Regions from separate parts of the Nocardia sp. NPDC057440 genome, predicted to be linked through region 2. Evidence: riboswitches for the same ligand, from Rfam matches in the RefSeq annotation. Region 2 holds a riboswitch; the other holds the start of a gene.
What was found. Region 2 has a riboswitch for glycine ahead of gcvP (aminomethyl-transferring glycine dehydrogenase). Riboswitches for the same ligand answer to the same signal wherever they lie in the genome.
Positions count from the first base shown of each region.

Region 1 (15,287 bases), on a different contig from region 2:
CACCGTCTGTTCCCGGCTGCCGAAACCGGCGGCCACTGAGCGGGCGTCCCGTGCTCCGGCGAGGCATCGCCCAGCCACTCAACAGTCGACGACCGCGACCGCGAGGCCGCCGAGCGAGGTCTCCTTGTATTTGTCCAGCATGTCCGCGCCCGTCGCGCGCATCGTCTGGATGACCTTGTCGAGCGACACGTGGTGCACGCCGTCGCCGCGAATCGCCATGCGGGCCGCGGTGATCGCCTTGACCGCCGCGACACCGTTGCGTTCGATGCACGGAATCTGCACGAGTCCACCGATCGGATCGCAGGTGAGACCGAGATTGTGTTCGATGCCGATCTCGGCGGCATTCTCGATCTGCTCGGGTGTGCCGCCGAGCACGGCCGTGAGTCCGGCCGCCGCCATCGCGCAGGCCGCGCCGACCTCGCCCTGACACCCGACCTCTGCGCCGGAGATCGAGGCGTTCTCCTTGATCAGCTGCCCGATCGCACCCGCGGTCAACAGGAAATCGATGACGCTGTCGTCGTTCGGGCCGGTGACGAACTGCTGAACATAGTGCAGCACAGCCGGAATGATGCCCGCAGCGCCGTTCGTCGGCGCGGTGACGACCCGTCCGCCCGCGGCGTTCTCCTCGTTGACGGCCATGGCGAACAGCGTGACCCACTCCATCGCTCGCAGCGGGTCGGTGTCGTCGGCTTCGACGGTCAATCGTTCGTGCAGCGCCGCCGCACGCCGTCGGACGGCGAGTGCGCCCGGCAGCACACCCGCCGTCGACGTCCCCCGCTGGACGCAGTCCTGCATGACCTTCCAGATCTCGAGCAGGTCGGTCCGGATCCGATCCGGACTGCGCCAGGTCATTTCGTTGGCCAGCATCAGCTCACTGATGGACAGCCCGGTAGCGGTGGTGTGGGCGAGCAGCTCCGCGGCCGAGGCGAACGGGTGCCCGACCGTGGTCCTCGTCTCGGCAGGCCGGTCGATCTCGGTTTCGTCCAGCACGAATCCGCCGCCGACGGAGTAGAAGCGACGCTCGACGAGCACCTGTCCTTCGGCATCGGCGGCGCGGAACATCATGCCGTTGCTGTGGAAGACCGGCCTGATTCGCCAGCGCAACTCGATGTCCTCGTCGACGGCGAAGCCGATCGGATGCACGCCACCGAGCCGCAGCGTGCCGGTGTCCCGCGCCTCGGACGTGGCGGCGGCCACCACCTCCGGATCGACGGTCTCCGGCCGTTCGCCGGACAACCCGGCGACGATCGCCTCGATGCTGCCGTGCCCGCGCCCGGTCGCGCCGAGCGATCCGTAGAGCTCCACCCGGACACCGGCCGTATTGTGCAGTTGGCCATCGGTTTTGAGCTGCTCGATGAAGCGGGCGGCCGCGCGCATCGGCCCCACGGTGTGCGAGCTCGACGGCCCGATGCCGACCCGGAACAGGTCGAAAATGCTGACCGTCATGCCTGCCCACGCAGACCGGGATACAGCGGGAACCGGCCGACCAGCGCATCGACTCGCGCGCGCAACTCCTCGACCGGCTGCGCCGAGCGCAGCGCGGCGGCGATGATGTCGGCGACCTCGGCGAATGCCGCGGTGTCGAAGCCGCGAGCCGCCAGCGCCGGTGTGCCGATCCGCAGACCGGAGCTCACCATCGGCGGCCGTGGGTCGAATGGCACCGCGTTGCGATTGACCGTGATTCCGATCTCGGCGAGCCGATCCTCCGCCTGCTGGCCGTCGAGCTCGGAGTCACGCAGGTCGACGAGCACCAGGTGCACATCGGTACCGCCGCTGACCACGCTGATCCCCGCCGCCAGGCAATCCGCGGCGAGCAGCCGCTCGGCGAGAATCCGCGCGCCCGCGAGCGTGCGTTCCTGGCGATCACGGAACGCCGGTTCACCCGCCATCTTGAAGGCGACGGCCTTGGCCGCGATCACATGTTCCAGCGGGCCGCCTTGCTGTCCGGGAAAGACCGCCGAAGCCAGCTTCTTACCCAATTCCTCGACGGCGAGGATGAATCCGCCGCGTGGCCCGCCGAGGGTTTTGTGGGTGGTGGAGGTGACGATGTGCGCATGCGGCACGGGCGAAGGATGCAGCCCCGCAGCGACCAGACCGGCGAAGTGCGCCATGTCCACCATCAGGTATGCGCCGACTTCGTCCGCGATGCGCCGGAATTCGGCGAAGTCCAGGTGCCGTGGGTAGGCGGACCAGCCTGCCACGATCAATTTCGGCCGATGCTCATGGGCGAGCCGTCGTACCTCGGCCATATCGACGAGATGGTCCTCGGCCCGAACATGGTAGGCCGCAACGTCATAGAGCCGACCGGAGAAATTGATCTTCATCCCATGGGTGAGGTGTCCACCGTGGTCCAGCGCAAGCCCGAGGATGCCGTCGCCGGGTCGCAGCAGCGCGTGCATCGCCGCGGCGTTGGCCTGTGCCCCCGAATGCGGCTGGACGTTGACGTATTCGGCGCCGAACAAGGCGCGCAGCCGGTCGATCGCCAGCGTTTCGATCGCATCGACGTGCTCGCACCCGCCGTAATAGCGGCGGCCGGGATAACCCTCGGCGTATTTGTTGGTGAGCACCGAACCCTGCGCCTGCATCACTGCCAGCGGCGCGTGGTTTTCGGAGGCGATCATTTCCAGGCCGCGTTGCTGCCGGTCGATTTCGCGGTCGATCAAAGTCGCGACGAGCGGATCGAATTCGCGCAGCGACGCGTCTAGTTCGGTTCGGACGGCGGAGACAGGTTCGGCCATGAGGAGCCTTTCGTCGACGCATGCGCGTGGGTGGCTCCTCCCGCTCTGTCCAATGGCCTGAGAGTTTCACGCACGGTGCTGTGACACTGCGCGTTTGCCCCGTCGGCGAGTGCGTGCGCACTGCTTTCCAGAGTTGCCTGTGCGCAGCGGTACTGGGCCTGAGAGATTCCCGGGAGGATTTGCTCCTTCGGCTCCCCACGACAGGCGTGGAGATCTCCCGCTACGCGTCGAACGGCGATATTCGGTTGCGGATAAAGCAACAAGTTGCGTAACACGCAACTGATGCTCTATACGCAACTAAGTATTGAGCCGCCCACACCCCTTGTCAACAGGAAGACACCGATACCGATCGGCGCCTTTCCAGGATTCGCACGCGTTGCGACGCGGGTGCGAAACCCGAGAGGCCGCGGCCGCGGTCAGGCGAGGTGGCCGAGACGTCGGCTGATGTCCGCGGCACTCGCGATGGTCAACTCGGCGGCGTGCGCGAAGCGGTCCGGAGCGAGCCGGTAGGCGGGGCCCGAAACGCTCAGTGCCGCAACGATCGCACCGTTACTGTCGTAAACGGGCGCGGCGACCGCATTCAGCCCGATCTCCAGTTCCTCGCGTACGCTCGCCCAGCCGTCCTTCCTGACCTCGACGAGCTGAGCGGCAAGGTCGGCGACCTTGGTCAGGGTGTTCCCGGTGAACGCCTCGAGTTTCGCGCCGACCCTTTTACGCATCTCGCTCGGTTCGAGACCGGCGAGCAGCACCTTGCCGCTGGAGGTGGCGTGCGCCGGGCAGCTCTGCCCCACCCAGGAGCGCAGCGCGATCGAGCCCGGCCCCATCGCCTCGACGATATTGATGATCCGATTACCGTCCAGGACAGCGAGATTGGTCGTCTCGCCCGAGGCGATCGCCAGCTCGTTGCACGCGCCCTGGCTCTGCCCGACCAGATCGACCTGCGCGCTGGTGGATCCGGCGAGCCGGACGATGGAGAAGCCGAGCCGATACTTGCCGCGCTCCGATAGCTGCTCGACGTATCCGCGTGATTCCAGCACGGCGACCAGCCGCGACACGGTAGATTTGTGCACGCCGAGTTCGGCGGCGATCTCCGTGACGCCGGCCTGCCCCAGCTTGGCGATAATCTCCATGACCAGCAGCGCTCGGTCGACGGACTGCACCGCAGCCGTCCGCCCGTTGTCCTCGCCGTCTCGAGTTGCCATCTCGAACGCCATTCTAAGTGGTCGCCGCTCCCAAGCTGCCGACGCGTCGCTGCACCACCGCGATCTCCCGCAAGGCATCGTTGAGCAGGCTGCGATTCAGCGGCGAAAGTTCCGACATGGTGATGATGTCGCCGGGACTGTGCCCGGCCGAAAGCTGTTCGACCTGATGCACCATCCGCATGCGCTGCAACATGACGAAAACCTCCGTGAGGACGGTGGCATCGCGCTCGCGCAGCGCCCCAGCACTCGCGGCGGCCGCCAGCCGCACCGGAGTGGACGCCGTGGTCATACCCGCGACCAGGCCGCCCCACCGGGCGAGGTTGACGATGGGGGCCAGCGCGTGGCTCTTCAAATCGAATGTCCCGCCGCGCCGGGACAGCACATCACGCAGCGAGCGCGTCCGCACCCGCCCCGACAATGCGTCGAGCAGCTGCAAGCGCAGTGCGTTCGGGTGTTCGGCGCGCATGCTCCCGAACGCCGCGGGCACGGTGTGCAGGGCTTGGTCGCCCCAGACGACGCGCCCGTCGATCAGCAGCGAGGACAGGATCAGGCCCCGATCCTGTAGCGGATCATCGAGCCAGCCCGCGGCCGCCGTCGCCCACTGCGAGCGGGAACGGGAGAACTTCGGCTTCCCGGCGATCGCGCCATTGCTGTCGGCGGGCAAGCCGCAGGCATCGAGGATGGCGTGCACCCGCGCGGCGACGGCGCGCAGTTGCCCACTGGCCGAGGATAATTCGTCGGTCCAGGACAACGCGCTGTCCACATCCGAGGACGGCATCGCCTCACGCCGGGCGATACTGCCGAGGGTGAGCCAGGCGAAACCGTCGCTGGGCGCGTCGTCGATCTCGGCGAGCGCGAGTTCGAGCGCCTTGCGGACCACCGAGTCGATGACGACCGACAGGATGCCGCTGGTCGCCGATGCCTTGGTGCCATTGCGGAACAGGTCGACGACAGTGCCGGTGATCTCGCGGGCAGCGCGCTGCAACTGCGGCGCGTCCGTGGCCGCGGCGATCGAGCGGCGCAGCACGAAACTCTGCCTGGCCGAGGCCGCGAGCAGGTCGGCATCCTCGAGCACGCCGAGCACCACACCGCGCCGCGACAGCACCGGCATATGCCGCAGACCGCATTCGAGCATCTCCATCAGCACGGTCTCGGCGGTCAGGTCGGCGGTCACCCGGCGGGCCGGAGCGCTCATGACCCGGGAGATCGGCACCTCGACCGGCAACCCGGCCGCGACCACCCTGGTTCGCAGGTCGCGATCGGTGAAGATGCCGAATTCGCCCTGCGGCAATCGGATCAGCACATAGGAGACACGCTGTTCGGTCATCCGCACGACGGCGTCGCGCACACTGGTCTCCGGGGCGACGAAAACCGCCGCACCGGAAACGAGTTCGCCGACCGGTCGGCTGCCGAGCACCGGAGCCATCGGAGTTCGATTGCCGGACACCGTCTTCCACGCCGAGGAAGCGAGGAAAGCCAGGCCGTCGGGCTGCGCGAATTGCGCCCGCACCAGGGCTCCTGGCAGCCGGATGAGCGCGCTCGGTTCGGCCGCCCGCGCGACGAAGTCGGCGCTGCCGCCGGTGAGCAGCGGAACATAGCCGAAGATTCCGCCGGGCTCGACGGCATCGATCGGCGCACCGTCGCCGGTGCCCTGCAGGACGACGCGGCCGGTCCACAGCATCCAGATGTCGTCGGGCACCTGGGCGGAGTAATCCATGATCACCGCGCCCGCGCCGAACCGGTGCAGCGAAGAAGCCGCCGCGAGCTGATCCAGCTCGGGCGGCGTCATCGATTGGAACGGCGCGTGATCGGCGAGAAATGCCGCTAGCTCACCCTCCTTCGGCACCTCGCACTCAGGTTTTCCGTAAGAGGTCCGCGCATTTCTCTGCCATGGTCATGACAGTAATGTTGGGGTTCACCGCGGGCAATTTCGGCATCGCTGAGGCGTCGACGACCCGTAATCGGGACACGCCCTTCACCCGCAGTTCCGGATCGAGCACCGCCATCGGATCGTCGGCTGCCCCCATCCGCGCGGTAGCCGCCGGATGGTAGACCGTGTTGTGCGTGGCGCGGATGTAGTCGAGCAGTTCGTCGTCGGTCGTGGCGTCCGGGCCTGGTGCGAGTTCCCTGGCGATCCAGTTCCGCAGCGGTGCCTGTTCGGCGATCTTGCGGGCCAGCCGGACGCCGGCGAGCATGGTGCGCTCGTCGTGTCCTTCGGGATCGGTGAAGTACCTCGGGTCGACCTTGGGGCGGTCCCGGAAGTCGCGGCTGCGCAGGCGGACCGTGCCGCGGGAACGGCCCTGCGTGACATTGGGCGTCAAGCAGAAACCGTTGTCGGTGGTCGGGTAGCCCTGGCGCAGGGTGTTCATGTCGAACGGCACGCTGCCGTAGTGCATCATCACGTCCGGCAGCCGCAACGTCTCGTCGGTGGTGGCGAACAGTCCGATCTCCCACCATTGCGTCGAAGTGGTGACCATCGGCCGGGCGGCCTCCCAGAACACCAGGCCTTCGACATGGTCGTCCAGGTTCGAACCGACGCCGGGAGCATCGACCAGCACCGGAACACCGACTTCGCGCAGATGCTCGGCGGGCCCGATCCCGGACAGCATCAACAACTTCGGCGTATCGATGGCTCCGGCGGTGACAATCACCTCGCGCCGGGCCGACACCGTGTCGTACCCGGTGAGATCCGGCCGCTGATACCGCACACCGGTGGCGTTGCGGGCGTCGTCGAACAGGATCTCGCTGACCCAACACCCGGTGCGCACAAAGAGATTGGGTCGTGAGTCGAGCACCGGGTGCAGGTAGGCGTGCGAAGACGACATCCTGATGTTGTCCTCGTCGGAATTGATCTGGAACCAGCCCGCGCCGTTGCGCACCGTGGCGCCGCGGTTGAATTCGACCGTCGGCAAGCCGACCAGCGCCGCGGCTTCGAGCACCGCCGCGCCGCACGGGTCGACGGGCGGGACGTCGCGCAACCGGACCGGACCGCTGCGGCCGTGCTCCTCGCCCGGCGCGTCGTTGTTCTCCACCCGCGCGACATAGGGCAGCACTTCGGCCGCGTTCCAGCCCTTCGCGCCCATCGCGGCCCATTCGTCCAGGCCCTCGGCCGGCGGCCAGAACGCGATACACGAGTTGTGCGAGGAACATCCGCCGAGCACCTTCGCCCTCGCGTGGCGCAGATAGCTGTTGCCACGCTCCTGCGGTTCGACCGGATAGTCCCAGTCGTACCCGGAATCGAGCAGATACATCCACTCCGAGAGCTCGAGGATATTCCGGTCGCCGACGTCGGAGGGTCCCGCCTCCAGCAGGCACACCGACACGTCCGGATCCTCGCTGAGCCGGGCGGCCAAGACACATCCCGCGGTGCCGCCGCCCGCGATCACATAGTCGAATACGTTGTCAGACATCGGAATCCGCCTCCGTAGCCGCTGCCGCGTGGGAGGCGAGGGTCCCGATGCTCTTGCGGCCCCTCGCCCAGTACCAGAGCAGCCCGGCGCCGAGGATCGCACCGATGTAGACGAACGCGCCCCAGGTGTTGTACCAGGGTGTGCCGTACACCGCCTCGCGCGGCCAGGCCAGGTTCAACGCCATCCCGATGCCCCACACGACGGCGACGATATTGACGATCAGGCCCCATCGGCCCATCGAGAAGTAGCCGCCCGCCTGCAGATCCTTCGGCGGCCACTGCCCCTGCAGCCGCTTCTTCAGCATCGGCCCCGTCACCATCAGGTAGGCCAGGTAGATCATGATGATGGCGATCGAGGTCAGCACCGTGAAGATCTTCGGCTGGCCGATATTGACGACCAGGATCAGCGCGGCGAGCACACCGATCAGCACGGCGGGCACCACCGGGGTCTGCGTCTTCGGGTGCACGCGGGCGAGCTTCTCACCGAAGGGCAGCGCGTTGTCGCGGGCCATCGCGAAGGTCAACCGGATAGCGGCGGTGTGCACGGCGAGCGAACAGACCGTCACCGCGACCACGATGCAACACAGGAAGATGGTGCCGAGCGGGCCCCACATCACCTGTTCGACGATGTACTGCAGGCCGCCGCTCGAGCTGCCGATCTGCGGGTCGTCGAGATCGGGAGCCGCCATCACCGCGAACACCAGGATCGCGCCGCCGATCACGAACGAGGCGAGAACCGCGCGCAGGATGGCCTTCGGCGCGGTGCGGCGCGGCTCCACCGTCTCCTCACCGAGCGAGCTCGCGGTGTCGAAGCCGTACATCACATAGCCGGAGGCGAGCGAGGCAACCAGGAACGCACCGAGGTAACCGCCCGACTCCCCGGCGCCGTAGCCGTGCGTGGAGAAGAACACCTGCGGGCCACGAGTCCAGTTGGCCGCCAAGATGATGGCGATCAGCACGGCCGCGATGAGTTCGATGAACACGCCCGCGCTATTGATCATGGACATGAGCCGGACGCCGAGCGCGTTGACGGCGGTGGTGAACACGATCATGATCGTGCCGAGCACCACGGCATTGGTGGCGAAGTCGTATTGACCACTGCCGTCACCGATCAGCTGGAAGCCGCTCCACAGTCGTGGCAAGTTCAGCTGGAGGGCGAGCACCACCGCGGATAGCGTCACGATCGACGCGGTCAGCATCAGCCAGCCCGAGGACCACCCGACGATCCTGCTGCCGAGCGACTTGGACCAGTTGTACACCGAGCCCGCGACCGGATACTTCGCGGCCAGCTCCATGAAGCACAGTGCGACAGCGAGCTGACCGACGAAAACCAAAGGCCACGACCATAGATAGGCGGGACCCGCGGTGCCGAAACCGAAATAGAACAGCTGGAATGTACCGGTGAGAATCGAAATGTAGCTGACGCCTGCTGCGAAGCTGGCGAATTTTCCGATGCTCCGGTCGAGGGATTCCTTGTAGCCGAAATCCTCCATGCCATTGTCATCGGACACACTGTGCTCCTTGACTACCATTGCTACCGTGCCTTTCGCGGTGCTGGCCGGTACGGGCTGTCCGGCCGAGATCGAAACTTGGATCAGACGCCCTTGAACCACTCCGCCGGCTTCGGTGCCGTGTTGTGCCAAATGTGTTTGATTTCCTGATATTCGGCCAATCCGGTCGGGCCGAGTTCGCGTCCGTTGCCGGACTTCTTGAACCCGCCCCATTCCGCGGCCGCCGTGTAATAGCCGAAGTCGTTGAGCCAGACCGTGCCGTGCCGCAACGCGCGCACCATGCGTTCGCCGCGCGCCGGGTCGGCGGTGCGCACGCCGCCCGCGAGGCCGTACTCGGTGTCGTTGCCGAGCCGAATGGCCTCGGCCTCGGTGCTGAAGCGCTCGACGGTGAGGATCGGGCCGAACGTCTCCTCCTGGACGATCCGCATCGATCGGTCGCAGTTGTCGAAGATGGTCGGCAGAAAGAAACTGCCCGCGGCCAGCGCCGGGTCGCTGGGCCGGACGCCGCCGGTGACCAGTTTCGCGCCCTCGGAAATACCCAGCTCGACGTAGGCCTCCACCTTCGCTCGATGCTGTTCGGAGACCAGCGGGCCGGTCTCGCTGGCCGGATCGAGGCCGTTGCCGACGCGAATCCGCTCGGCCCGCCGGGCCAGTTCGGCGACAAAGTCCTCGGCGATGGACTCCTCGACGATGAGCCGCGTGCCTGCCGAGCAGACCTGGCCGGAATGCAGGAACACCCCGGTCAGCACCTGGTCGACCGAGCTCTCCCAGTCGGCGTCGGCGAATACGATGTGCGGGTTCTTGCCGCCGAGTTCCACCGCGACCTTCGTGACGTGTCGCGCGGCGACCTCGGAGATCGTCCGCCCCGTCGCGAGGCCGCCGGTGAACGAGATGAAATCGACGTCCGCGTTGTCGGTCAGTGCCGCGCCGAGCACCGCGCCGCTGCCCTGCACCAGGTTCAGCACCCCCGGCGGCACGCCGGCCTCCTCGGCCAGGCGGGCGAAGGCGATCGTGCTGAGCGGGGTCACCTCGCTGGGCTTGGCGACCATCGTGCAGCCCGCGGCCAGCGCGGGCGCGATCTTCCACGACATCTGCAGCAGCGGATAGTTCCACGGCGCGATCAGCACACACACGCCGATCGGCTCGCGAACCACGCGGCTGATCACCGACGGATCACCGACATCGATCAACCGGTCGGCCTGGACCGCGACCAGTTCCGCGTAATAGCGGAACACCGAGATCACATCGTCGATGTCGATCCGGCTTTCCACCAGCGTCTTGCCGGTATCGGCGGTCTCGAGGCGGGCGAGCCGCTCCTTGTCGCGTTCGAGCAGAGCCGCGATCCGCAGCAGCAGCGCCGCGCGTTCGGTGACCGGTGTGGCGACCCAGGCTCCGTTATCGAAGGCGGCGCGCGCGGCCGCCACCGCTCTGCGCGCGTCCTCGGGTGTGGCCTCGTCCACCTCGGCCACCACCGAGCCGTCGGCCGGGTTGACGATCTGCCTCGTGCCGCCATCGGAGGCACGGGTCCACGCGCCGTCGATGAGCAGGTCCGGTTCACCGTTCATGTCATGTCACCTCATATCGCCGATGCGGGCGAGCAGCCACTCGTGGAATTCCGCAATGTGGTGCTCGGCGGGAACGAGCACCCCGCCGTCCCGGTAGGCACGTGAGGACATCGTGGGCTGGGTTCGCTCACATGCCGCGAAATCCTGTTCGTTGACGCGGTGGAACAGCTCGACCGAGCGCGACACATCGCGACCTGCGGCAACGACGTCACCGGTGTAGAGCCAGTCGCATTCGACGACTGTCCGGTCCGCGGCCAGCGGATACATCCTATGGAAGATGATGTGATCAGGGACCAGGTTGACGAAGACCGTCGGTCGAATCGTGATCGCGTAATACCTGCGGTCCTGCTCCGCGCTGACCCCGGGCAGGCGGTCGAACCCGGCCGAACCGTCGACGGTGAACCCGGCGATCTCCGGACCGAACTCGGCGCCGTGGCCGACGAAGACCTGAGCGGCCAGGCCGTCGGCGAACTCGGGCAGCACCTCGGTGAGCTCGGGGTGGATGGTCGCGCAGTGGTAGCACTCCATGAAGTTCTCGATGATGAGCTTCCAATTCGCGGCGACGTCGTAGACCACGCGGCGACCGACCTGCAGGGTGTCGATGTCGTAGGCGTCGATCGCGGTCGCGGTGCCGAGCCGTTCGGTGACCGCGCCGATCACCTCGGTCTCGAACGAGGGCGGTTCGTCGGCCAAACAGACCCAGGCATAGCCGAGCCATTCCCGCAGTGCGACCGGCACCAGGCCGTAGGCGACCCGGTCGATGTCTTCGCCCGCGGCGTCCTTGAGCGCGGCCATATTGGGTGCGGCGACGAGCTTGCCGTCCAGCCCGTAGGTCCAGGCGTGGTACGGGCAGCGCAGGTTGCGGCGCACCTGCCCCTCGTCCTCGGTGCACAGCATCGCGCCGCGGTGGCGGCAGATGTTCAGGAAGGCGCGCAGCGCGCCGTCGCGGCCGCGCACGATCAGCACGCTCTCCCTGCCGACCTGGACCTTCTTGAACTGACCGGGATCGGCGAGGTCGGCGGATCGGACCGCGCAGAACCACATCTGTTCGAAGAGGCGTTCCTGCTCGGCCGCGAAGATCGAATCCTCGACATACCACTTGCCACCGAGGGTCGGGATCAGCGCCGGGGTCTGCACCGGCATATCCGTGGTCGGCGCACCCGTCGCCCGACCGCCACTCCCCAAGGAATCGCTACGCGATGCTGTTGTCATTGGTCACCAACCTTTGCGGGTCGAACAGTGTGATGGGGTGCGCGGTTTTCGCGTCGATGGCCAGGTCGGCGAGGATCTCCCCGACCACAGGGACGAATTTGAAGCCGTGGCCGGAAAAACCACAGGCGACGGTCACGCGCGCGGTCTCGGGATGGCGGGCGATCACGAAATGCTGGTCGGGGGTGTTGGAGTACATGCAGGTCGCGGTGTGCACGCAGGGACCGTCCAGTGCGGGAATCAGTTCGGCGACACGGTCGCGCATCTCCGCGATCTCGTGCGGGTGCACGACGCGATCGATGGTGTCGGGGGTGCACTCGATGCCCTTGCGGAAGAAGGCCGTCTTCACCCCGCCCTCGGGTCCGTCGATGGCGGGGAACCCGTAGATCTGCTGACCGGAGCTGTTCTCGCTGATATAGATCGGCTGATCTTCGAAGGCGGCCGTCCCGCCGATCGGGTCGAGCCAGTACAGCACTTGTCGTTCGATGGTGATCGGAATACCGAACTGCGCCAGCAGTTCCGGAGCCCAGGCCCCGGGACAGATGACGAGCTGGTCGGCGCGGTAGGTGGCCCGCGCGGTCGTCACCGTGACGCCGGAACCGGTCTCCGCCCAGTCGAGCACCTCTTCACCGAACGAGAGCGTCGCTCCCGCGCGCACCGCGAGGTCGATGTGCGCCTGCACCGTCAGCTCCGGGCGCGCGAATCCGGCTTTGTCCTCATAGACCGCGATATCGCCGGCATCCGGGGTGAAATTCGGGTATCTGCGCCGGATCTCGGCGGCGTCGAGCACATCGTGCGGCAGCGCCCATTCGCGGCTCGCGCGCAGGCTGCCCGCCACCGTCAGGCAGTCGGGCGGGCCGAGGAACAGACCGCCGGTGAGACGGAAGACCTCGCGCTCGCTGTCGGCGGCGAGCTGCTCCCACAGTTCGTACGAACGCAGCAGCAGCGGCACGTACGCGGGATCCTCGAAGTAGGACTGCCGGATGATCCTGGAACCGCCGTGGCTGGAGCCCTTGTTGTGCGCGGGCGTGAACTTCTCCAGCCCGAGCACCCGCTGCCCGCGGGCGGCGAGGTGATAGGCGGCGGCGCTGCCCATACCCCCGAGTCCGATGACGATGACGTCGTAACCGTCTATCGAATCGCTGCGCGATGCTGTGCTCATTCGCTACCTCCTGATCCGGGACATTTCGGGGTCGACCACCGGCTCCGGGTGCACGACGGCGGTGTAGCGGGTGCCGAGATATTCGACCTCGACCACGGTGCCGTGGCCGAGGGCCGCGGGCAGCCAGGCGTAGGCGATGCTGCGTCCGATCGTGGCGGAATAGGCCGCGCTGGTGATGTAGCCCGCGCATGCGCCGCGCACATAGACCGGCTCTTTGCCGAGCACGACCATCGAAGGACTGTCGAATACGATGCTGCGCAGGATCTTCGCCGGTGCGTCCGCCTTCTCCAGCGCGGCTTTGCCGACGAAATCGGGCTTGTTCATGCGCACCGCGAAATCGACTCCCGCGGCGGCGGGCAGATGTTCGGTGGTCATATCGGTTCCCCAACCGCGGTAACCCTTTTCGATGCGCAGGCTGTTGAACGCGATCCGGCCCGCCGCGATCACGCCGTGCGCCTGCCCCGCCGACCACAGCAGATCCCAGAGGGCACTGCCATATTCGGCGGTGGTGTAGATCTCCCAGCCGAGCTCGCCGACATAGGAGACGCGCATCATCGTGACGGGTATGGCGCCGAGATAGGTCTGTAGTGCACGGAAGTACTTGAAGGACTGATGGGAGAGATCGTCGGAGCACAAGGGCTGCGCCAGATCTCGCGCCGCCGGACCCCACAGCCCGATACAACAGGTGCCGCCGGTGATGTCGCGGAGCGTCACCGACCCATCGGCGGGCAGATTGCGCGTGAACCAGTCGAAATCGAGCGGTCCGTTCGCGCCGACCTGAAATCGCTGCGGCGCGAGCCTGGCCACCGTGAGGTCGCTGCGGATGCCGCCGTTCTCGTCGAGCAGCAGCGTGTAGGTGACCGAGCCGACGCTCTTGTCCAGATTGTTCGTCGTGAGCCGCTGCAACAGTTCCAGCGCGCCGGGGCCCGCGATTTCGTAGCGGGTCAGCGGCGTCATGTCGTACATCGCCACCCGCTGCCTGGTCCAGTGGGCTTCCGCGATGGAGATCGGCGACCAGAAATTGCTCGACCACTCGTCACGCTCGGGGAAGATCACGCCGTCGTCGCGAAGGCGCTGTGCCAGTTCGGCATTGGCCTCATACCAAGCGGGTCGCTCCCAGCTGCCGCCCTCGAAGAAGTAGGCGCCGAGTTCCTGTTGACGGGCAAAGAATGGGCTCGTCCGCAGTCCACGCAGCGCGGTTCGGTGCTGGTGCGGATGGATGATGTCGTACACCTCGACGAACGCCTGTGAACTCGTCTCCATGATGAAACGGTCGCTGCGGGCGACGTCCTCGAAGCGGTACAGGTCGCACTCGTGCACATCGGTCTGCGGCGCGCCGTCGATGATCCACTCGGCCGTCGCCTTGGCCACGCCCGCGGAGTGGGTGACCCACACGGCCTCGGCGACCCAGAAACCGGCCAGGTCCCGATGCTCGCCCATGATCGAGAAGCCGTCGGGGGTGAAGGAGAAGATCCCGTTGAAACCCTCCTCCACCTTCGAATCACCCAGCGAGGGAAGAAGTTCCATGCTTTCGTGCCATGCGGGTGCGAAGTCCTCGTCGGTGAACGACAACATGGACGGCATCGCCGTGCCCGTCGTCACGGCAGCCAGCGTGGACATGTCCACCGGCATGGGCTTGTGCCCGTAGTAGCCGATACCGATCCGGTCCAGGTGCTCGCGGAAGTAGAGGTCCTGGTCCTGATGCCGCAGGATCGGCAGACTCGCCTCACCGCGTTCGGTGTTGCGGCCCTCGAGTGCGCCGATCCGACCGGTCTTGGCGTATTGGTGCGCCATCGGAACCAGCGGCACCACGAGGCCGACCTGTTTGGCCACTTCGGCGCCCCAGAATCCGGCCGCGCAGATGACGATGTCGGCTTCGATGACACCGTCGGCGGTTTCCACCCCGGCCACCCGGCCGCCACGTGCCACGATGCCGAGCACTTCCTGGTGCGGGCGGAACACCGCGCCGCGGGCTGTCGCGAGTCGGGCCTGCGCCTCCGCGGCGCGCAGCGCTTTCGCCAAACCGTCTGTCGGAGTGTGAAATCCGCCGACGATTCGGTCGACATCGAGCAGTGGGTGCAGCGCGGCGCACTCGGCGGGCTCGAGTAGGCGACCTTCGATTCCCCAAGACTGCGCCCAGCCGGCTTTGCGGTGCAGGTCCTGCCAGCGCTGCGAGGTGGTGGCCACTTCGAGTCCACCGACCGGGTTGAACGCCCAGCCGTCCGGATGATCGAGCGCCAGAAACTTTTCGGTTGTGTAGCGCGCGAACTCCGTCATTGTTTTGGACGAGTTCGTCTGGAACACCAATCCCGGCGCGTGCGAAGTGGATCCGCCGGTAACGAACAGCGGACCTTTCTCCAGCACCGTGACATCGGTCCAACCGCGTGAGGTTATTTCATCGGCGAGCGATGTCCCGACGATTCCGGCTCCGATGATGACAACTTTCGGGTGAGCCAAGGCATGCCTCCGATGTTGCTTACTGCGCAACGCA
Region 1 covers NZ_JBHVDF010000011.1:80,675-95,961, reverse strand. Annotated here, with positions in the region: gene ACFU4Z_RS22895 (PucR family transcriptional regulator) at 1-39, shown strand, start outside; gene ACFU4Z_RS22890 (L-serine ammonia-lyase) at 79-1,446, opposite strand; gene glyA (serine hydroxymethyltransferase) at 1,443-2,738, opposite strand; glycine riboswitch at 2,774-2,879, opposite strand; gene ACFU4Z_RS22880 (IclR family transcriptional regulator) at 3,155-3,940, opposite strand; gene ACFU4Z_RS22875 (putative nucleotidyltransferase substrate binding domain-containing protein) at 3,954-5,729, opposite strand; gene ACFU4Z_RS22870 (GMC family oxidoreductase) at 5,794-7,350, opposite strand; gene ACFU4Z_RS22865 (APC family permease) at 7,343-8,881, opposite strand; gene ACFU4Z_RS22860 (aldehyde dehydrogenase family protein) at 8,944-10,425, opposite strand; gene ACFU4Z_RS22855 (aromatic ring-hydroxylating dioxygenase subunit alpha) at 10,432-11,568, opposite strand; gene solA (N-methyl-L-tryptophan oxidase) at 11,618-12,796, opposite strand; gene ACFU4Z_RS22845 (FAD-dependent oxidoreductase) at 12,800-15,253, opposite strand.
Region 1: it holds a riboswitch for glycine, as region 2 does, so the genes downstream of both, glyA (serine hydroxymethyltransferase) here and gcvP (aminomethyl-transferring glycine dehydrogenase) in region 2, are expected to answer to the same signal.

Region 2 (15,287 bases):
TGCTCGCGACGTAGGAGGCGGGCAACACGCCGAAGGCGAGTACCCACAGCGGCAACACGATTCGGTCCCTGCGCAGGTAGAGACGAAGCAGCTGAGCGGTCCCCGCGAAATCTGCCGAGCCGCGTACGGCCGGGGCCGCATGGCGCCTGCCCGCGACGGCGGTGGTCATGCCCGCACCTTCTCTCCGGAATGCGTGGCGGCGGGCTGCGCACCGTTGCCGTCGACGTGGTAGTGCCGCATGAACAGTTCTTCCAGCGTCGGCGGCGCGCTGACGAGGCTGCGCACGCCGGTGTCGCCGAGCACTCGGATCAACTCGCCGAGGTGCTCACCCTCCACCTGGCAGCGCAGTGTCCTACCGTCGAGTTCGAGGTCCTCGATGCCGGGGATGCGGGTGAGATCGCCTGGGTCGCCGAGCAATTCGGCGGTGATAGAGGTGCGCGAGAGGTGTCGCATATCCGCCAGCGAGCCGCTCTCCACGGTGCGGCCGGCCCGGATGATGGTCACCCGGTCGCACAGCACCTCGACCTCGGACAGGATGTGGCTCGACAACAGGACAGTGGTGCCGCGCTGGTTGGCTTCCTCGACGCATTCACGAAATACTTGCTCCATCAACGGATCCAGGCCCGAGGTCGGCTCGTCGAGCAGCAGCAGGCGCACGTCGGAGGCGAGCGCCGAGATCAACGCGACCTTCTGCCGGTTGCCCTTCGAATAGGTCCGCGCCTTCTTGCGGGGATCCAGGTCGAACCGTTCGATCAGCTCGGTGCGCCGCGGTGTGTTGATGCCGCCGCGCATTCTGGCGAGCAGGTCGATGGTCTCGCCGCCGGACAGCGACGGCCATAGTGTGACATCCCCTGGTACATAAGCGATTTCGCTATGTAGGGCGACCGCATCGGCCCATGGGTCGCGGCCGAGCAGCGCGACTTTCCCCGAGCTGGCTCGCAGAATGCCGAGCAGGATGCGGATCGTGGTCGACTTGCCTGCCCCGTTGGGGCCGAGGAAGCCGTGGATTTCACCTGCTCTGACGGTGAGATCGAGTCCGTCGAGCGCGGTGAAGTGGCCGAAGTTCTTGTGCAGATCATGAACTTCGATGATGTCGGACATCAGGTCTCCTTGGTGAGTGTGTCCAAAATCGAGGGGTCGGTGAGCAGGCCCTGGGTGTAGAACTCCAGGGCGGGTGGCGTGAGCTCTTCGGTGAGCTCACGGGTGATCTTGCGGAAGTCGAGCTTCTCGCCTCGTCGTTGACGCATCTGCACGTAGAGCAGGGTCGCGCCGAGGTTGAGCGTCATCAGATATCTGGCGCGCGCGGCCGGGTCTCGGCTCGGCTTGATGCTGCCCGCGTCGACTCCGGCCTGGATGTACACCTCGGCATCGGAAACCATGTGCTCGAAAAGGGATTCGGCCAGCGGGCCGCCCGATTGCAGGCTGCGCACCATGTAGGCGACCAGCGGTCCGTATTCCTCGATATCGGCCAGCGCGGCGAGCATGCCTTTCGCGAGGCTCGGTGCGGTGATCGCCTTGGCCTTCTCATCCCTGGTCAGCTCCAGCACCCGCTCGTCGCAGGCGGCCCGCAGGCCGTCTTTGGAGCCGAAGTGATGGTTCACCAATCCGGGGGAGACGCCGGCGGCGGCGGCGATGACGCGGACTCCGACCTGGAATCCGTGCTCACCGAACACCTCGATCGCGGCATCGCGAATTCGGGCGGCGGTCGTGAGATCTGAGAAAGGTGTCACGGCGAATTCTATCTCGGCGGGTCTTTGCGGTAGGGCTCTTCGGTTAAACGCATGTTCAATATATTAAACGCCCGTTCAGTCGTGGGCAAGAGTTTGGTGCGGGATGTCGTGTCAACTGTCACGGTTTGCCGGGGCCGGGGCGGGCTAATGTCGAGTCATGACTACCGGCACCACATCGACGGCAGATCACCTTCGCGCAGCACTCGACGGATCGTGGGGCGCGTTCCGGGAAGAAGCCCGCGTCCAGCTCGCCGACGAGAAATTCGCCGGGGACCCCTCTCTCGACTACAAGGCAGCGCGGGCGCGGGTCCTCGACCAGATGCGGGCCATCGCGACCATGGGGATCGCCGAGCGTGGCTTCCGGCTGGAGAACGGCGGTACCGGAGAACCCGGCGCGGCCGTCGTCGCCTTGGAGATGCTGGCCTATGCGGACCTGTCACTCTGGGTGAAATCGGGTGTGCAGTGGGGCTTGTTCGGCGGTGCCGTGGAGAACCTCGGCACCGAGCGCCACCGCGACGTGGTCAAGGCCCTACTGTCGCTGGATCTGCTCGGTTGTTTCGCGATGACCGAATCCGGGCACGGCAGCGACGTCGCCAACCTGGAAACCACCGCCACCTATGACCCGAAAACCCAGGAATTCGTGGTGCACAGTCCCACGCCGTCGGCGCGCAAGGACTACATCGGCGGCGCCGCCGAACATGCCAGGATGGCGGCGGTTTTCGCACAGCTGATCACCGAGGGCAAAAGCCAGGGTGTGCATTGCCTGCTGGTGCCCATCCGCGACGAGCGCGGCGTCGATCTGCCCGGTGTGACCACCTTCGACGACGGGCTCAAGGGCGGCCTGCCCGGTGTCGACAACGGCCGCATCGTGTTCGACAACGTCCGGATTCCGCGTGAGAACCTGCTCAACCGCTACGCCGACGTCGCACCGGACGGCACCTACAGCTCCGATATCGAGAACCCGAGCCGCCGGTTCTTCACCACCCTCGGCACCCTGGTGCGCGGACGGGTCAGCGTGGGCGGCGCGGCGGCGGCAGGCGCGCGGGTCGCGCTGAGTATCGCCACGCGCTATGCCTTGAAGCGCCGCCAGTTCGCGGACCCGGACGACGGCAGCGAAACGCTGTTGCTGGACTATCGCAGCCATCAGCGCAGGCTGCTGCCGCTGATCGCCCGCTCCTACGCTCTTGCCTTCGCGCAGAACGATCTGGTGCGCCGGATGCATCTGGTGCAGACGGGCCAAGATCTCGATCCCAGCGCGCAGCGGGCGCTGGAGAAGCGGGCAGCCGGTCTGAAGGTCGCCCAGACCCGGCACGCCACCCGGGCCATCCAGGAATGTCGCGAAGCCTGCGGCGGCGCAGGTTATCTCACCGAGAACCGGATCGTCACGCTCAAGGCCGACACCGACGTGTTCACCACCTTCGAGGGCGACAATGTGGTGCTCACCCAGTTGGTCGCCAAGGAGCTGCTGACCTCGTACTCCGACGAGATCCGCGACCTGGACGCGCTGGGCTGGGTGCGTTTCGCCGCGACCATGGCCGGTGACGTGGTGCGCAAGCGATCCGGCGTGCGCCAGATGATTCAGACCCTGCGCGACCGCAGCGACGATTCGTTCGACGAGGGCGACCTGTCCCGGCGCGAGGTGCAGCTGCAACTGTTCGCCGATCGCGAGGACTACCTGGTTCGCACCGCGGGCCACCGGCTGCGCGCCCGCGCCAAGGAGACCGGACCGTTCGAGGCCTTCAACAACGCCCAGGATCACATTCTCGCCGCGGGTTCGGCGCATATCGATCGGCTGGTGCTGGAGGAATTCATCGAAGGCATCGCGGGCATCGCGGACCCGCAGGCGCGTGCGCTCGCTGAGACGGTGTGCGACCTGTTCGTCTACTCCTCGCTGGAGGAGAACCTGTCCTGGTTCATCATGCACCGGTTCATGTCGGTCGAACGCGCCAAGGCGGTTCGGCGCGGGGTGAACGAGCTCGTCGACCGACTGCGCCCGGATGCGCTCACTCTGGTCGAGGGGATGGGTGTGCCCGAGACGATGCTGCGCGCCGCGCTGCTCGAGGACGCGAGTGTGTACGAGCGCCCCATCCCGGCGTCGCCAAGCACAACGCCGTGACCATCGCGATGGCGGCGGCGGTGCCGCCGACAATGTCGGTCGGCAGGTGGTAGCCGAGGCCGATCATGCCGATGGCGGCGGCGAACAGCGACACGGCGGCGAGTGCGAGCACCACCGCCCGCGCTCGCGGCGCATCGGTCAGCGCGAGGAAAGTGGCGGCGATCGCGACGAGATGCACGGTGTGGCCGCTGGGGTAGGCGAGGTAGTCGTGCAGCGGCCGCTCCCAGAGTGGCTTGAGTAACCAGCTGTTGATCGCCACGGCGAGTTCGGGAACCACGACCATCATTGCCGCACGCCACCATTCACCGCGATAGCCGAACCAGCATGCGGCCGCCAGCAGCAGTGGTATCAGGATGTACCCGTTGCTCGGGATCACCAGGGCTCGGTAAACGTCGGGATGGCCGTCCAGCGCCGTGTGGATCGGTTCGGCGAGGTCGCGGTCGAGTTCGGTCGGCCCCTTGTCGCGCGGAAATGTGAGCGGCAGCCCCGACGTGACGGCAGCGCAGAACACGACAAGGCCGAGCCGGAGCGCGACCAGTGAACCGAGGAGCTGCCGTGCGGTCATCACGCCGACGACGATAGCCACCGGTCGTGGTGGATCAGCCGGGCCCGTAGGTCAGGATCGCGGTGACGACGAACCAGAGGACCCAGGCGAAGCCGATGACCATGCCGATCGCCAGCGTGATCCGCATGAACGCCCTGCCGAGGTCCATATCGCCCGCCTCTCGCGGGTACAGCTTCCACGGGCTGTACCACGGCGCTTCGATCACCAGGGCGGGCGAGTGCGCTTCCCGCTCGGCCATCGCCAGTTCCTCGGCGTAGGCCTCGGCTTGCGCCTGCTGGGGGCCGCCGTGCCAGAGCGTGATGTCGATCGGGCCGATGAACCCCTCGTTCAGCAATTCCTGCGGCGCGGGCAGATACGGCAGGATACCCAGGCTGCGGAAGGCCACCGCGACATCATTGGCCGTCCACAGCTGCTGCTCGCTCTCGGCCAGGGTGTCGAAATAGTGGCGCAGCCTGCCGGGGTCGGTACCGAGGATGACATCGAAGCTCGGGTCGCTCCACGCCTGCTGGACCTTCAGCTCCGCACCGCGCAACGGGACGATCAGCGCGACGCCGTGCACCGCCCGCTGGCCGAGGCCGCGCGCGGCCAGCCAGGTCTGCAGGGCGAAGGTGTGCTCGCGCGACTTCTCCAGCGGGGTGCGCCGATCCCGGCCTTCCATGGCGACCGGCTCACCCGAGATCGTCCATGCGCCGTTGAGCGGGATTTCCAGCACACCGTCCTGGCGGGCGACCAGCGCCTCGGCCTCGATCACCACGCAACTGGTGGGCGTCCAGACCACGGCGTCGAACTGGTGCAGCCGATCCTTGTGGAACAGACTGCAGTTGATTGTCGCGACACCGTGCGGGCTTGCCGGGTCTTTCCAGGTGCGCAGCCAGTCGATCAACGCCCGTTCGGCGTTGGTGCCTGCCGGATTCTGCACTCGCACGAGCATTCACGACCGCCCTTCACGTCGACACTCGATGGTGGAAAGGATACGAGCACCCGAGCCCGGTTCGCTGCGCCTGCGGCCAGACACGGCGTGTTGGGCACGAGATCTACTGCGGCTGTTCGGCGACGACCTTTCCGGCGTGCACCGCGGCGACCAATGCGCTGTGGTCGGCCTCGGTGCGGTCGGCGTAGCGGACCGCGAAGCGGGCGACCGCGTCGTCGAAACGATCGTCACCGTCCAGATAGCCCGCGACCAGCCGCGGATCGAGCGACCGCGAATGTGCGCGAGCGAGCAGTGCGCCCGCGAGCCTGCCGTAGTCGTCGAGATCGCTCGACGGCAGACTCGCCGGATCGATATCGCCTTTGAGGTTACGGAATTGGCGCACGATGAACGGTAGCGCACCCGTGGGCAGCTCGAGTGTGGTCCAACCGAGCAGGATGTCACTCTCGGACTGAACAAGTCTGGCGCCCTGCACAATTCGTTCCCCCTCGTGTCGCGGCGTCGGTGCGTCCAGGAATGGGGCGAGTGCGGACGGGTTCGCCTGCTTCACCTGGAGCACCAGTGCCTCTCCATCATTGCCGTGCAGCAGCGCGACATAGCTGTGCAACCCGACACTACCGGTGCCGACGATCCGAAAGGCGATGTCGGACACGGCAAATCGGGCGATGAGATTCCGGCGGGACTCGCGCAACGTGTCGGTGTAGCGTTCCAGGCCGTCGGTGACAGCTGCGGCGACCGCGGCCTCCACGTGCGTGAGAATCGGTGGGTCGCTGACGAATCGGTGCTTGCTGATGCCGGTCTCGTGGTCCTCCAAGTGCTCGGTCCACTTCGCCACCACCTTGGCGCTGTTGTTTTTGCGTGCCTTCTTCGCGGCCTTCTTGAAGTCGTCGAGCAGATCGTCGGCTCTGGCCTTGCTGATCACCGATTCGTCGGGCAGCGCGGTCCACGATTCCATGAACGGCAACCGCGCCAACTGGGTGACGGCGAGCCGGTAAGAGGTCGCCGCGTCGCGTGCCGCCTGGTAGCAGTTGTCCTCGTCGGCCCCGCCCTCGCGGCCCGCGAGCACCAGACTCGCCGCGAGCCGTTCCAGGTCCCACTCCCACGGCCCGACGACGGTTTCGTCGAAATCGTTGATGTCCATGATGATTTCGCCGCGCGGCGTGCCGTACAGGCCGAAGTTCGCGGCATGCGCGTCGCCGCAGATCTGCGCGGCCAGCCCGCTGTCGGGGCTGCCTGCCAGATCGGCGGCCATCAGCCCGGCCGCGCCACGGTAGAAGGTGAACGGCGTGGCGAGCATGCGGCCGACGCGCAACGGAGTCAGATGCGGCAGCCTGCCCGCGTTGCTGGCTTCGATGAATTCGAGCACGCTCGGACGCGTAGCCCAAGTGGCCGCGCGATCACGCGCGGTGACCGGAACCCGCTGGCGTTGCGCACGGCCGCGGGCCAGCACCTCGTCGGCGGGCACGTAGGTGCGAAGGTCGATACCACTGTTGGACACAACATCCCACGCTAGCCGGTATGGAACCGCCTGGTCTTGTTGGATTCGCCACGTCGGGCACCGCCTCGTCGCCCGCCACGTGCCGGGGGAGCCGAGCGACGGGACGGCTGCTCAGTTGGCGGGAACGACCGGGTCGACCGGAGTGATCGGCAGACGCAGTGCGCCGGGCGCCGCGCCGGGGACGGTCGGATGGTTCGGCGCGATCGGGGTGATTCGCCGGTAGGCGGTGCCCAGTGCCGGGCGGGGGTCCGCTTCGTCCTTGTTGGGCCAGAACGCCATTGCCCGCTCGGCCTGTGCGGTGATGGTCAGCGACGGGTTGACACCGAGATTGGCCGTCACCGCCGAACCATCCGCGACATGCAGCCCGGGATGCCCGTACACCCGCTGATACGGGTCGACCACGCCGGTGTCGGCGCTCTCGCCGATCACGCAACCGCCGATGTAGTGCGCGGTCGCCGGGATGTTGAGCACGTCCATGACCAGGCCGTGGGTGTCGCCGTTCACCTTCGCGCCGAAGCGGCGGCCGACATCGTGGGCCAAGGGAATCCAGGTCGGGTTCGGTTCGCCGGTGCCCGCCTTGGTCTTGAGCTGCCCGCGCTTGCGGAAGGAGGTCAGCGAGTTGTCCAGCGACTGCATCACCAGCAGGATCACCGACTTCTCCGAGGCGTGCCTGGCATTGAGACTGCGCAGGAAGACCAAGGGATGCAACACGATGGCCAGCAAGAAACGCAGGAACCGGAACGCGCCGCCGTCGACGATCGGCACCGACAGCGGGAACAGGGCGTTCTGCCCCTTGCCGTAGTGGCACACCTCGATATGGGTGTCGGCCTCCGGATGGATCGAGGAGGTGATCGCGATGCCCTCGGCGAAATCGCGGCGCGAGCGACTGACCACATTGAGGATGGCCTCGGAATTACTGCGGGTCAGTTCGCCAAGGCGCGGCGAGAGGTTGGGTAGCACGCGCTCGTCGCGCATCTTGTGCAGCAGCTTCTGGGTGCCGAGCGCGGCGCCGGCGAAGACGACCTGTTCGGCGGTGAAGGTTGTGCGCTGCTTGCGGATCCAGCGGTCGGAACGTTCGGTGTCGATCGCGTAGCCGCCCTCCGGAAGCGGCCGCACCGCGGTGGCCGTGGTGAGTGGGCGGACCTCGGCGCCGGCCTGTTCGGCCAGGTAGAGGTAGTTCGTCGGCGTGGTGTTCTTCGCGTTGTTGGGGCAGCCGGTGAAACACTGCGCGCAGTGCACGCAGCCGCGCCGCCGTGGGCCCGCGCCGCCGAAATACGGGTCGTCCACTTCGGTGCCCGGGTCGTCCTCGTTGAAGAACACCCCCACATCGGTCGGATGGAAGGTGTGTCCGACGCCGAGGTCGTCGGCGATCTCCTTGATCACGTCGTCGGCCGGGGTCATTCGTGGGTTGGGCGCCACGCCGAGCATCCGCTGTGCCTGGTCGTAGTACGGCGCGAGCTCGGATTTCCAGTCGGTGATGTGCGACCACTGCTTATCGGTGTAGAAGTTCGGCAGCGGCTCGTAGAGGGTGTTGCCGTAAATCAGCGAGCCGCCACCCACCCCGGCGCCGGAGAACACCGCGCACTTGCCGAGGATGCTGATCCGCTGCGGACCGGTCAGTCCGAGCCGCGGCGCCCAGATCGAGTTGCGCACATCCCAATTCGTCTTCGGGATGTCTTCGGCATTCCAGCGTCTGCCCGCTTCGAGCACACCGACCCGATACCCCTTCTCGGTCAGCCGCAGCGCGCTCACACTGCCGCCGAACCCGGAACCGATCACCACCACGTCGTAGTCGAATGCGGGCATGACTTCCTCTCACTGACCGAATAACGGATGAGATGCTTTCACAGTCATTCTGTCACCGGGTCGGATGCGACGGAATCCATAGCATGCCGCCGTGCCGATGTGGTCGCAACCGGCGTGCCCGGATGGCGCAAGCGGGGGTCGGTGCGGTATGCACGGGCTGTGACAACCGAATCGGGGACCACGGAGCCGGGCGAGCGCGCCGACTCCGGCAATGACGGCGCCGCGGGCGGCATTTTTGCCGACCGCATCCTCACCGTCCCCAATGCGCTGAGCGTGCTGCGCCTCATGGGGGTGCCGCTGTTCCTGTGGTTGCTGCTGGTCGAGCGGGCCGACGGCTGGGCATTCGCACTGCTGGTCGCCAGCGGCGTCACCGACTTCCTCGACGGGAAGCTGGCCAGGCTGCTCGACCAGTCCTCGCGCCTCGGTGCGCTCCTCGACCCGTTCGTGGACCGCCTCTACCTGGTGACGACACTGGCCGCTTTCGTGATCCGCGGGCTGATCCCGTGGTGGGTCGCCGTGGTCTTGGTCGGTCGTGATCTGCTGCTCACGCTGACGCTTTCGGTGTACAAACGCCGCGAACTCGACCCGCCGGAGGTGATCTACCTGGGCAAAGCGGCCACCTTCGCGTTGATGTCCGCATTGCCCTGGTTGCTTGCGGGTCAGATGGATTGGGCGCTGGCAGGTTTCGGCCGGGCCTTCGGCGGGGCATTCCTGGTCTGGGGTACGGCGGTGTATGTGTGGACCGGTGTCCTCTACACCGGGAAGGCCGTCGCCGTCGCGCGAGCGATACCGTCTGTGCCGCACCGGTCCACATAGCGATTAGAGTTTGCGTGAAGGTTCCCGACGGAAAGGATGGCCTGTGACCCAGACCCCCGAGGATCTGCGCTACACCGAAGAGCACGAGTGGGTGCAACGGATCAGCCCGACGCGGGTTCGGGTGGGCATCACCGATTACGCCCAGTCTCAACTCGGTGACGTCGTGTTCGTGCAGCTGCCGGAGGCAGACAGGGATGCGGCCGCAGGCGAGAGTATCGCCGAGGTCGAGTCGACCAAGAGCGTGTCCGATATCTATGCCCCCTTGGCCGCGAAAGTTGTTGCGGTGAACGAGGATCTGGTGCAGACGCCGGAGACGCTGAACACCGATCCGTTCGGCGACGGGTGGCTGTTCGAGCTCGAACTGGCCGACCCCGCAACCCTGGATGCTGCACTTGGCGGGCTGCTGGATGCCGCAGGTTATCAAGGAGTTATCGGGGGCTGATGTAGCCTTCCCGGTTCTACCTGCACGGGTACGCCCTGGCAGGGTACGGTCAATGCCAACAGATGTACCGGTGAGCTGATCCGGTGTTCTAGCGTCAACGATCTCAGGTCGTGGCGGTGAAGGCAGCACCTGCTTGCACGGAAAATCAGGTTCGAGGAGGAGAGAAACGGTGAGCGAGAACAAAGACCCGGGTTACGGGGAGACCGCGGCCGAGACGACGTCGGTCTTCCGCGCGGATTTCCTGAACGAGGTCGACGCGTCGCGCTCCGGGGAGCCGACCGGCGAACAGCCGGTCCAAGGGGTCGAGGGTTTGCCGGTTGGTGCGGCCCTCCTGGTTGTCAAGCGCGGACCGAATGCCGGCTCGCGGTTCCTGCTGGATCAGCCGACCACGTCGGCAGGTCGCCATCCCGACAGTGACATCTTTCTCGACGACGTCACCGTCAGCCGTCGGCACGCCGAGTTCCGGCAGGACGACGATTCCTTCCAGGTGGTCGACGTGGGCAGTCTCAACGGCACCTACGTCAACCGGGAGCCTGTGGACTCCTCGGAGCTGCAGAACGGTGACGAGGTGCAGATCGGAAAGTTCCGTCTCGTCTTCCTCACCGGCCCGCGCGCGCAGGTGAACGAGTCGTCTGCGGGTGCTGGCAGTCTATGACGCACACAGCACGGGTCCTCGTGACGGCCGTGTTGGCAGGGAAGAACGCGGCTTCATGAAAGACTCGATGCTATGACGGGCGCGGCGCAGTGGGCGCGCGGAGGCATGTCGATCGGCTCCGTGCTGGACCTGCTGCGGCCGGACTTCCCGGACATCACCATCTCGAAGATCCGTTTCCTCGAGGCCGAGGGTCTGATCCGTCCGGAGCGCACTCCGTCCGGATACCGCAGATTCTCGATTGCCGACTGTGAACGGCTCAGGTTCGTACTGACCGCACAACGCGACCAGTACCTGCCGTTGAAGGTGATCAAAGAGCAGCTCGAAGCGATCGACAGCGGTGCGGCGACGCTCGGTGTGCGGGAAGCCCGCGCCCGGGCGCACGCCGTCCGCGACAACGAGCTCGCCACACCTTCCGAGAATGGTCGGGCCCCGCGCGGCGCGAATGTCAGCGTGCCGCGCAGGCTGGGTGTCGTACCCGGTGAGGTCTCGCCGGACGAGCTGCGATTCGATCACGAAATCCGGCTCACCCGTGCCGATCTGCTGACGCAGGCCGACATCGACGAGAAGTTCTTGAACGACCTGATCCGCGCGAATCTGATCACCCCTGGCGCCGCCGGTTTCTTCGACGCCGAGGCGGTGACGCTCGCACGGACCGCCAAGGCGATGGCGGAATTCGGTCTGGAGGCGCGGCACTTGCGCGCCTTCAAGCTCGCCGCGGACCGGGAAGCGGCGCTGGTCGCCCAGATCGCCGCACCGATCGCCAAGAGTCGCGATGCGGGCGCACGCGCCCGCGCCGAGGAGACCGTGCGCGAGCTTGCCGCGTTGTCGCTGACCCTGCACACCTGCCTGGTGAAAGCGTCGGTGCGGAACTCGCTCGGCGGCTGAGTCTTCGGTGCGTCGTCGCTCGTCACGGCCGCGGTGGGTTCCACTCCGACAACACGGAGATTTCGGCTGTGCACACGGATCGCTCGACTCCTTCCCGTTCGCTTAGACTCGGTGGTACGGCGAGCTCTGCGGTAGTCATGCCGGGTGGCCGGCGGAGGTATTGGGAGGCAGTGCGATGAGTGAGCGCAGCGAGCGAATCATGTCACAGGGTGCTTCGCGCATGCCGGAGCTGAGCGTTAGCGAGGCGCAGGCATGAGTGAAATGCGCGTGATCGGCATTCGTGTCGAGCAGCCACAGAACCAGCCCGTGCTGTTGCTCCGTGAGGCGTCCGGCGATCGGTATCTACCGATCTGGATCGGACAGGCCGAGGCGACTGCGATCGTGCTCGAGCAGGAGGGGGTGACCCCGATTCGTCCATTGACCCACGATCTGATCAAGATCCTGATTACCGACCTCGGGCACACCCTGAAGGAAGTACGGATCGTGGATCTGCAAGAGGGCACGTTCTACGCGGATCTGGTCTTCGAGAACGATCTGCGGGTTTCGGCGCGGCCCTCGGATTCGGTAGCGATCGCGTTGCGGGTCGGTTGCCCGATCTATGCCGAGGAACCGGTGCTCGAGGAAGCCGGATTGGTCATGCCGGACGAGCGCGAGGACGAGGTCGAGAAGTTCAAGGAGTTCCTCGAGTCGGTTTCGCCCGATGACTTCAAAGCCACGGACAGCTGAGGGATTTCGAACTTTCTTTTAGACCTCAACTACAGGTCGAGACTCTTACCGCGCGTCGCGTTTGGTCGGACGATGCCGCTCCCGGGACAATCAGAGGGAGTAACCTCGATAGTTGGGCCACGTCCGTTATGACTGGGTGTATGTGGTCAACGGAGCCGGGACATTGATGAGGCCAAGGCGTCGGCGAAGTAAGGGAGTGGTCAGTGGCAGAGCAATCGCAGGGAGTGGTACAGCCAGGCCTGTTCCCGGATGATTCGGTACCTGACGATCTTGTCGGCTACCGTGTTCCCAGCGCATGCCAGGTAGCCGGGATCACCTATCGGCAGCTCGACTATTGGGCGCGCACCGGTCTGGTCGTGCCGTCCATCCGGAGCGCCGCGGGTTCGGGCAGTCAGCGGCTGTACTCGTTCAAGGACATTCTGGTCCTGAAGATCGTGAAGCGACTATTGGACGCGGGGATCTCGCTGCAGAACATCCGCATCGCGGTCGACCATTTACGCAGTCGCGGCGTGCAGGACTTGGCGGGCATCACACTGTTCTCCGACGGCACCTCGGTGTACGAATGCACCTCGGCCGAGGAGGTAGTTGATTTACTGCAGGGTGGGCAGGGCGTTTTCGGCATCGCGGTGAGCGGTGCAATGCGTGAGTTGACCGGCGCAATCGCCAACTTCCCAGCCGAACGGGCCGTCAGCGGCAGCGCGAGTGAGCGCCCCGAGGATGAACTGTCGTTCCGGCGCAAGGCGCGGATGAATCAGAAGACCGGCTAGAGATTCCTGGGAGTGCCCGTCGCATGCGGCGGGCACTTTGCTTTGTGTGGGAAGTGACGAGGGCGACACCGCCATCTGGGGTCCGGTGGCGCGGTTCGTTGCGCACGCGGCATAAACTAGCGGTGCGTCGCCGCCGTGCGGGAGAGTCCCGGTCTTCAGAAGAGTCCGGGCGCCGAAGGAGCAGCACCTCCCCGTCAATCTCTCAGGCAACAGGGACCGTACGGGCTTCGACGCCTCTGGAAAGTGGTGACCGCTGCAGACAGCGCACGGTCGCCCGCCCATGGGGAAAGGGGTCGCACCCCGAATCTCTCAGGCTCCACGACAGAGGGGGAGGGCTGGTATCCGTCGACCGCGTCGGTCGACCCGCCCGACCTTGGGAGCTGCTGCCGTGACTCGATCATTCGCCGACCGCCATATCGGACCCGACCGGGATGAACTCGCCCGGATCCTGGACGTCGTCGGCGTCGGTTCGCTGGACGAGCTCGCCACCGCCGCTTTGCCCGCGAGCATTCTCGACGGCTCCGGCCTCGACGTGCTCCCGCCCGCGGCCACCGAGCACGAAGTGCTGACCGAACTGGCCGAGCTCGCCCATTCGAACACCGTCGCCACCTCGATGATCGGCCTCGGCTACTACGACACGCTGACCCCGCCGGTGCTGGTGCGCAGCTTGCTGGAGAATCCGGCTTGGTACACCGCCTACACGCCCTACCAGCCCGAGATCAGCCAGGGTCGCCTCGAAGCGCTGCTCAACTTCCAGACCATGGTGTCGGACCTGACCGGCATGGAGGTCGCCAACTCCTCCATGCTCGACGAGGCGACCGCGGCTGCGGAGGCGATGACGCTGCTGCGGAGGGCGGGCCGATCGAAGTCCGAGCGGCTGCTCATCGACACCGATCTCTTTCCGCAGACCAAGACCGTGTTGTACACCAGGGCCGAGCCGCTCGGCATCGAGATCGTCGAGGCCGACCTCGCCTCCGGTCTGCCCGATGGCGAGTTCTTCGGTGTGCTGGTGCAGATTCCGGGTGCGTCTGGCCGGGTGGTGGACTGGGCGCCGCTGATCGAGGCGGCGCACGAGCGCGGTGCGCTGGTCGCCGTCGGCGCCGATCTTCTTGCGCTCACGCTGATCACGCCGCCGGGGGAGCAGGGCGCGGACGCGTGCTTCGGCACCACACAGCGGTTCGGCGTGCCGATGGGCTTCGGCGGACCGCACGCCGGATACCTGTCGGTGCACTCCAAGCATGCGCGGCAGTTGCCGGGCAGGCTGGTCGGCGTTTCGGTCGACGCGGACGGCTCGGTCGCCTACCGGCTCGCACTGCAGACCCGTGAACAGCATATTCGCCGTGAGAAGGCGACCTCCAACATCTGTACCGCCCAGGTGCTGCTCGCCATCCTGGCCGCGATGTACGCCAGCTATCACGGCCCCGACGGGTTGCGGGAGATCGCGCGGCGGGTGCACGGCCACGCGCGCGCCATCGCCGCCGGACTCGACGGCGCGGTCGTGCACGATAATTTCTTCGACACCGTGCTGGCGCGTGTGCCCGGCGGCGCGGAAGCCGTCGTGGCGAAGGCGAAGTCGCGTGGTATCAACCTGCGACCGGTGGACGCCGATCACGTCGGCATCGCCTGCGACGAGGCCACCACCGCGGCGCATGTCGCCGCCGTGCTCGAATCCTTCGGTACCGCACTGTCTTCCGAGGCGTCAGCCCCGGCCGCCTCGGTCGGATCGATCGAGACCCGCGCCTCCGAATACCTCACACACCCGGCCTTCACCAGCTACCACACCGAGACCGCGATGTTGCGCTACCTGCGGCGGCTGTCGGACAAGGATATCGCCCTGGACCGCAGCATGATTCCGCTCGGTTCCTGCACCATGAAGCTGAACGCGACCGCCGAGATGGAGGCCATCACCTGGCCCGGCTTCGCGCGGGTGCATCCGTACGCACCAGTCGAAGATGCGCCGGGGCTGTTGCGGGTGATCCACGATCTGGAGAGCTGGCTCTCGGCGATCACCGGGTACGACTCGGTGAGCCTGCAGCCGAACGCGGGCAGTCAGGGCGAATACGCCGGGTTGCTAGCCATCCGGCGCTATCACTTGGATCGTGGTGACACGCACCGGGATACGTGCCTGATCCCGTCCAGCGCGCACGGCACCAACGCGGCGTCCGCGGCGATGGCCGGGCTGCGCGTCGAGATGGTGAGGTGCCGTAACAACGGTGACGTCGATCTGGACGACCTACGGGCCAAGATCGCCGACCACGCCGACCGGCTGGCCTGCATCATGATCACCTACCCGTCCACGCACGGCGTGTACGAGCACGAGGTCGCCGAGCTGTGCGCACTGGTGCACGACGCG
Region 2 covers NZ_JBHVDF010000003.1:22,742-38,028, reverse strand. Annotated here, with positions in the region: gene ACFU4Z_RS06790 (ABC transporter permease) at 1-169, opposite strand, end outside; gene ACFU4Z_RS06785 (ATP-binding cassette domain-containing protein) at 166-1,101, opposite strand; gene ACFU4Z_RS06780 (TetR family transcriptional regulator) at 1,101-1,730, opposite strand; gene ACFU4Z_RS06775 (acyl-CoA dehydrogenase) at 1,888-3,846, shown strand; gene ACFU4Z_RS06770 (phosphatase PAP2 family protein) at 3,734-4,411, opposite strand; gene ACFU4Z_RS06765 (nuclease-related domain-containing protein) at 4,446-5,342, opposite strand; gene ACFU4Z_RS06760 (DUF2252 domain-containing protein) at 5,446-6,837, opposite strand; gene ACFU4Z_RS06755 (GMC oxidoreductase) at 6,949-8,643, opposite strand; gene ACFU4Z_RS06750 (CDP-alcohol phosphatidyltransferase family protein) at 8,803-9,459, shown strand; gene gcvH (glycine cleavage system protein GcvH) at 9,503-9,901, shown strand; gene ACFU4Z_RS06740 (FHA domain-containing protein) at 10,071-10,556, shown strand; gene ACFU4Z_RS06735 (MerR family transcriptional regulator) at 10,629-11,441, shown strand; gene ACFU4Z_RS06730 (bifunctional nuclease family protein) at 11,694-12,167, shown strand; partial or broken gene ACFU4Z_RS06725 (MerR family transcriptional regulator) at 12,383-12,934, shown strand; glycine riboswitch at 13,063-13,163, shown strand; gene gcvP (aminomethyl-transferring glycine dehydrogenase) at 13,323-15,287, shown strand, end outside.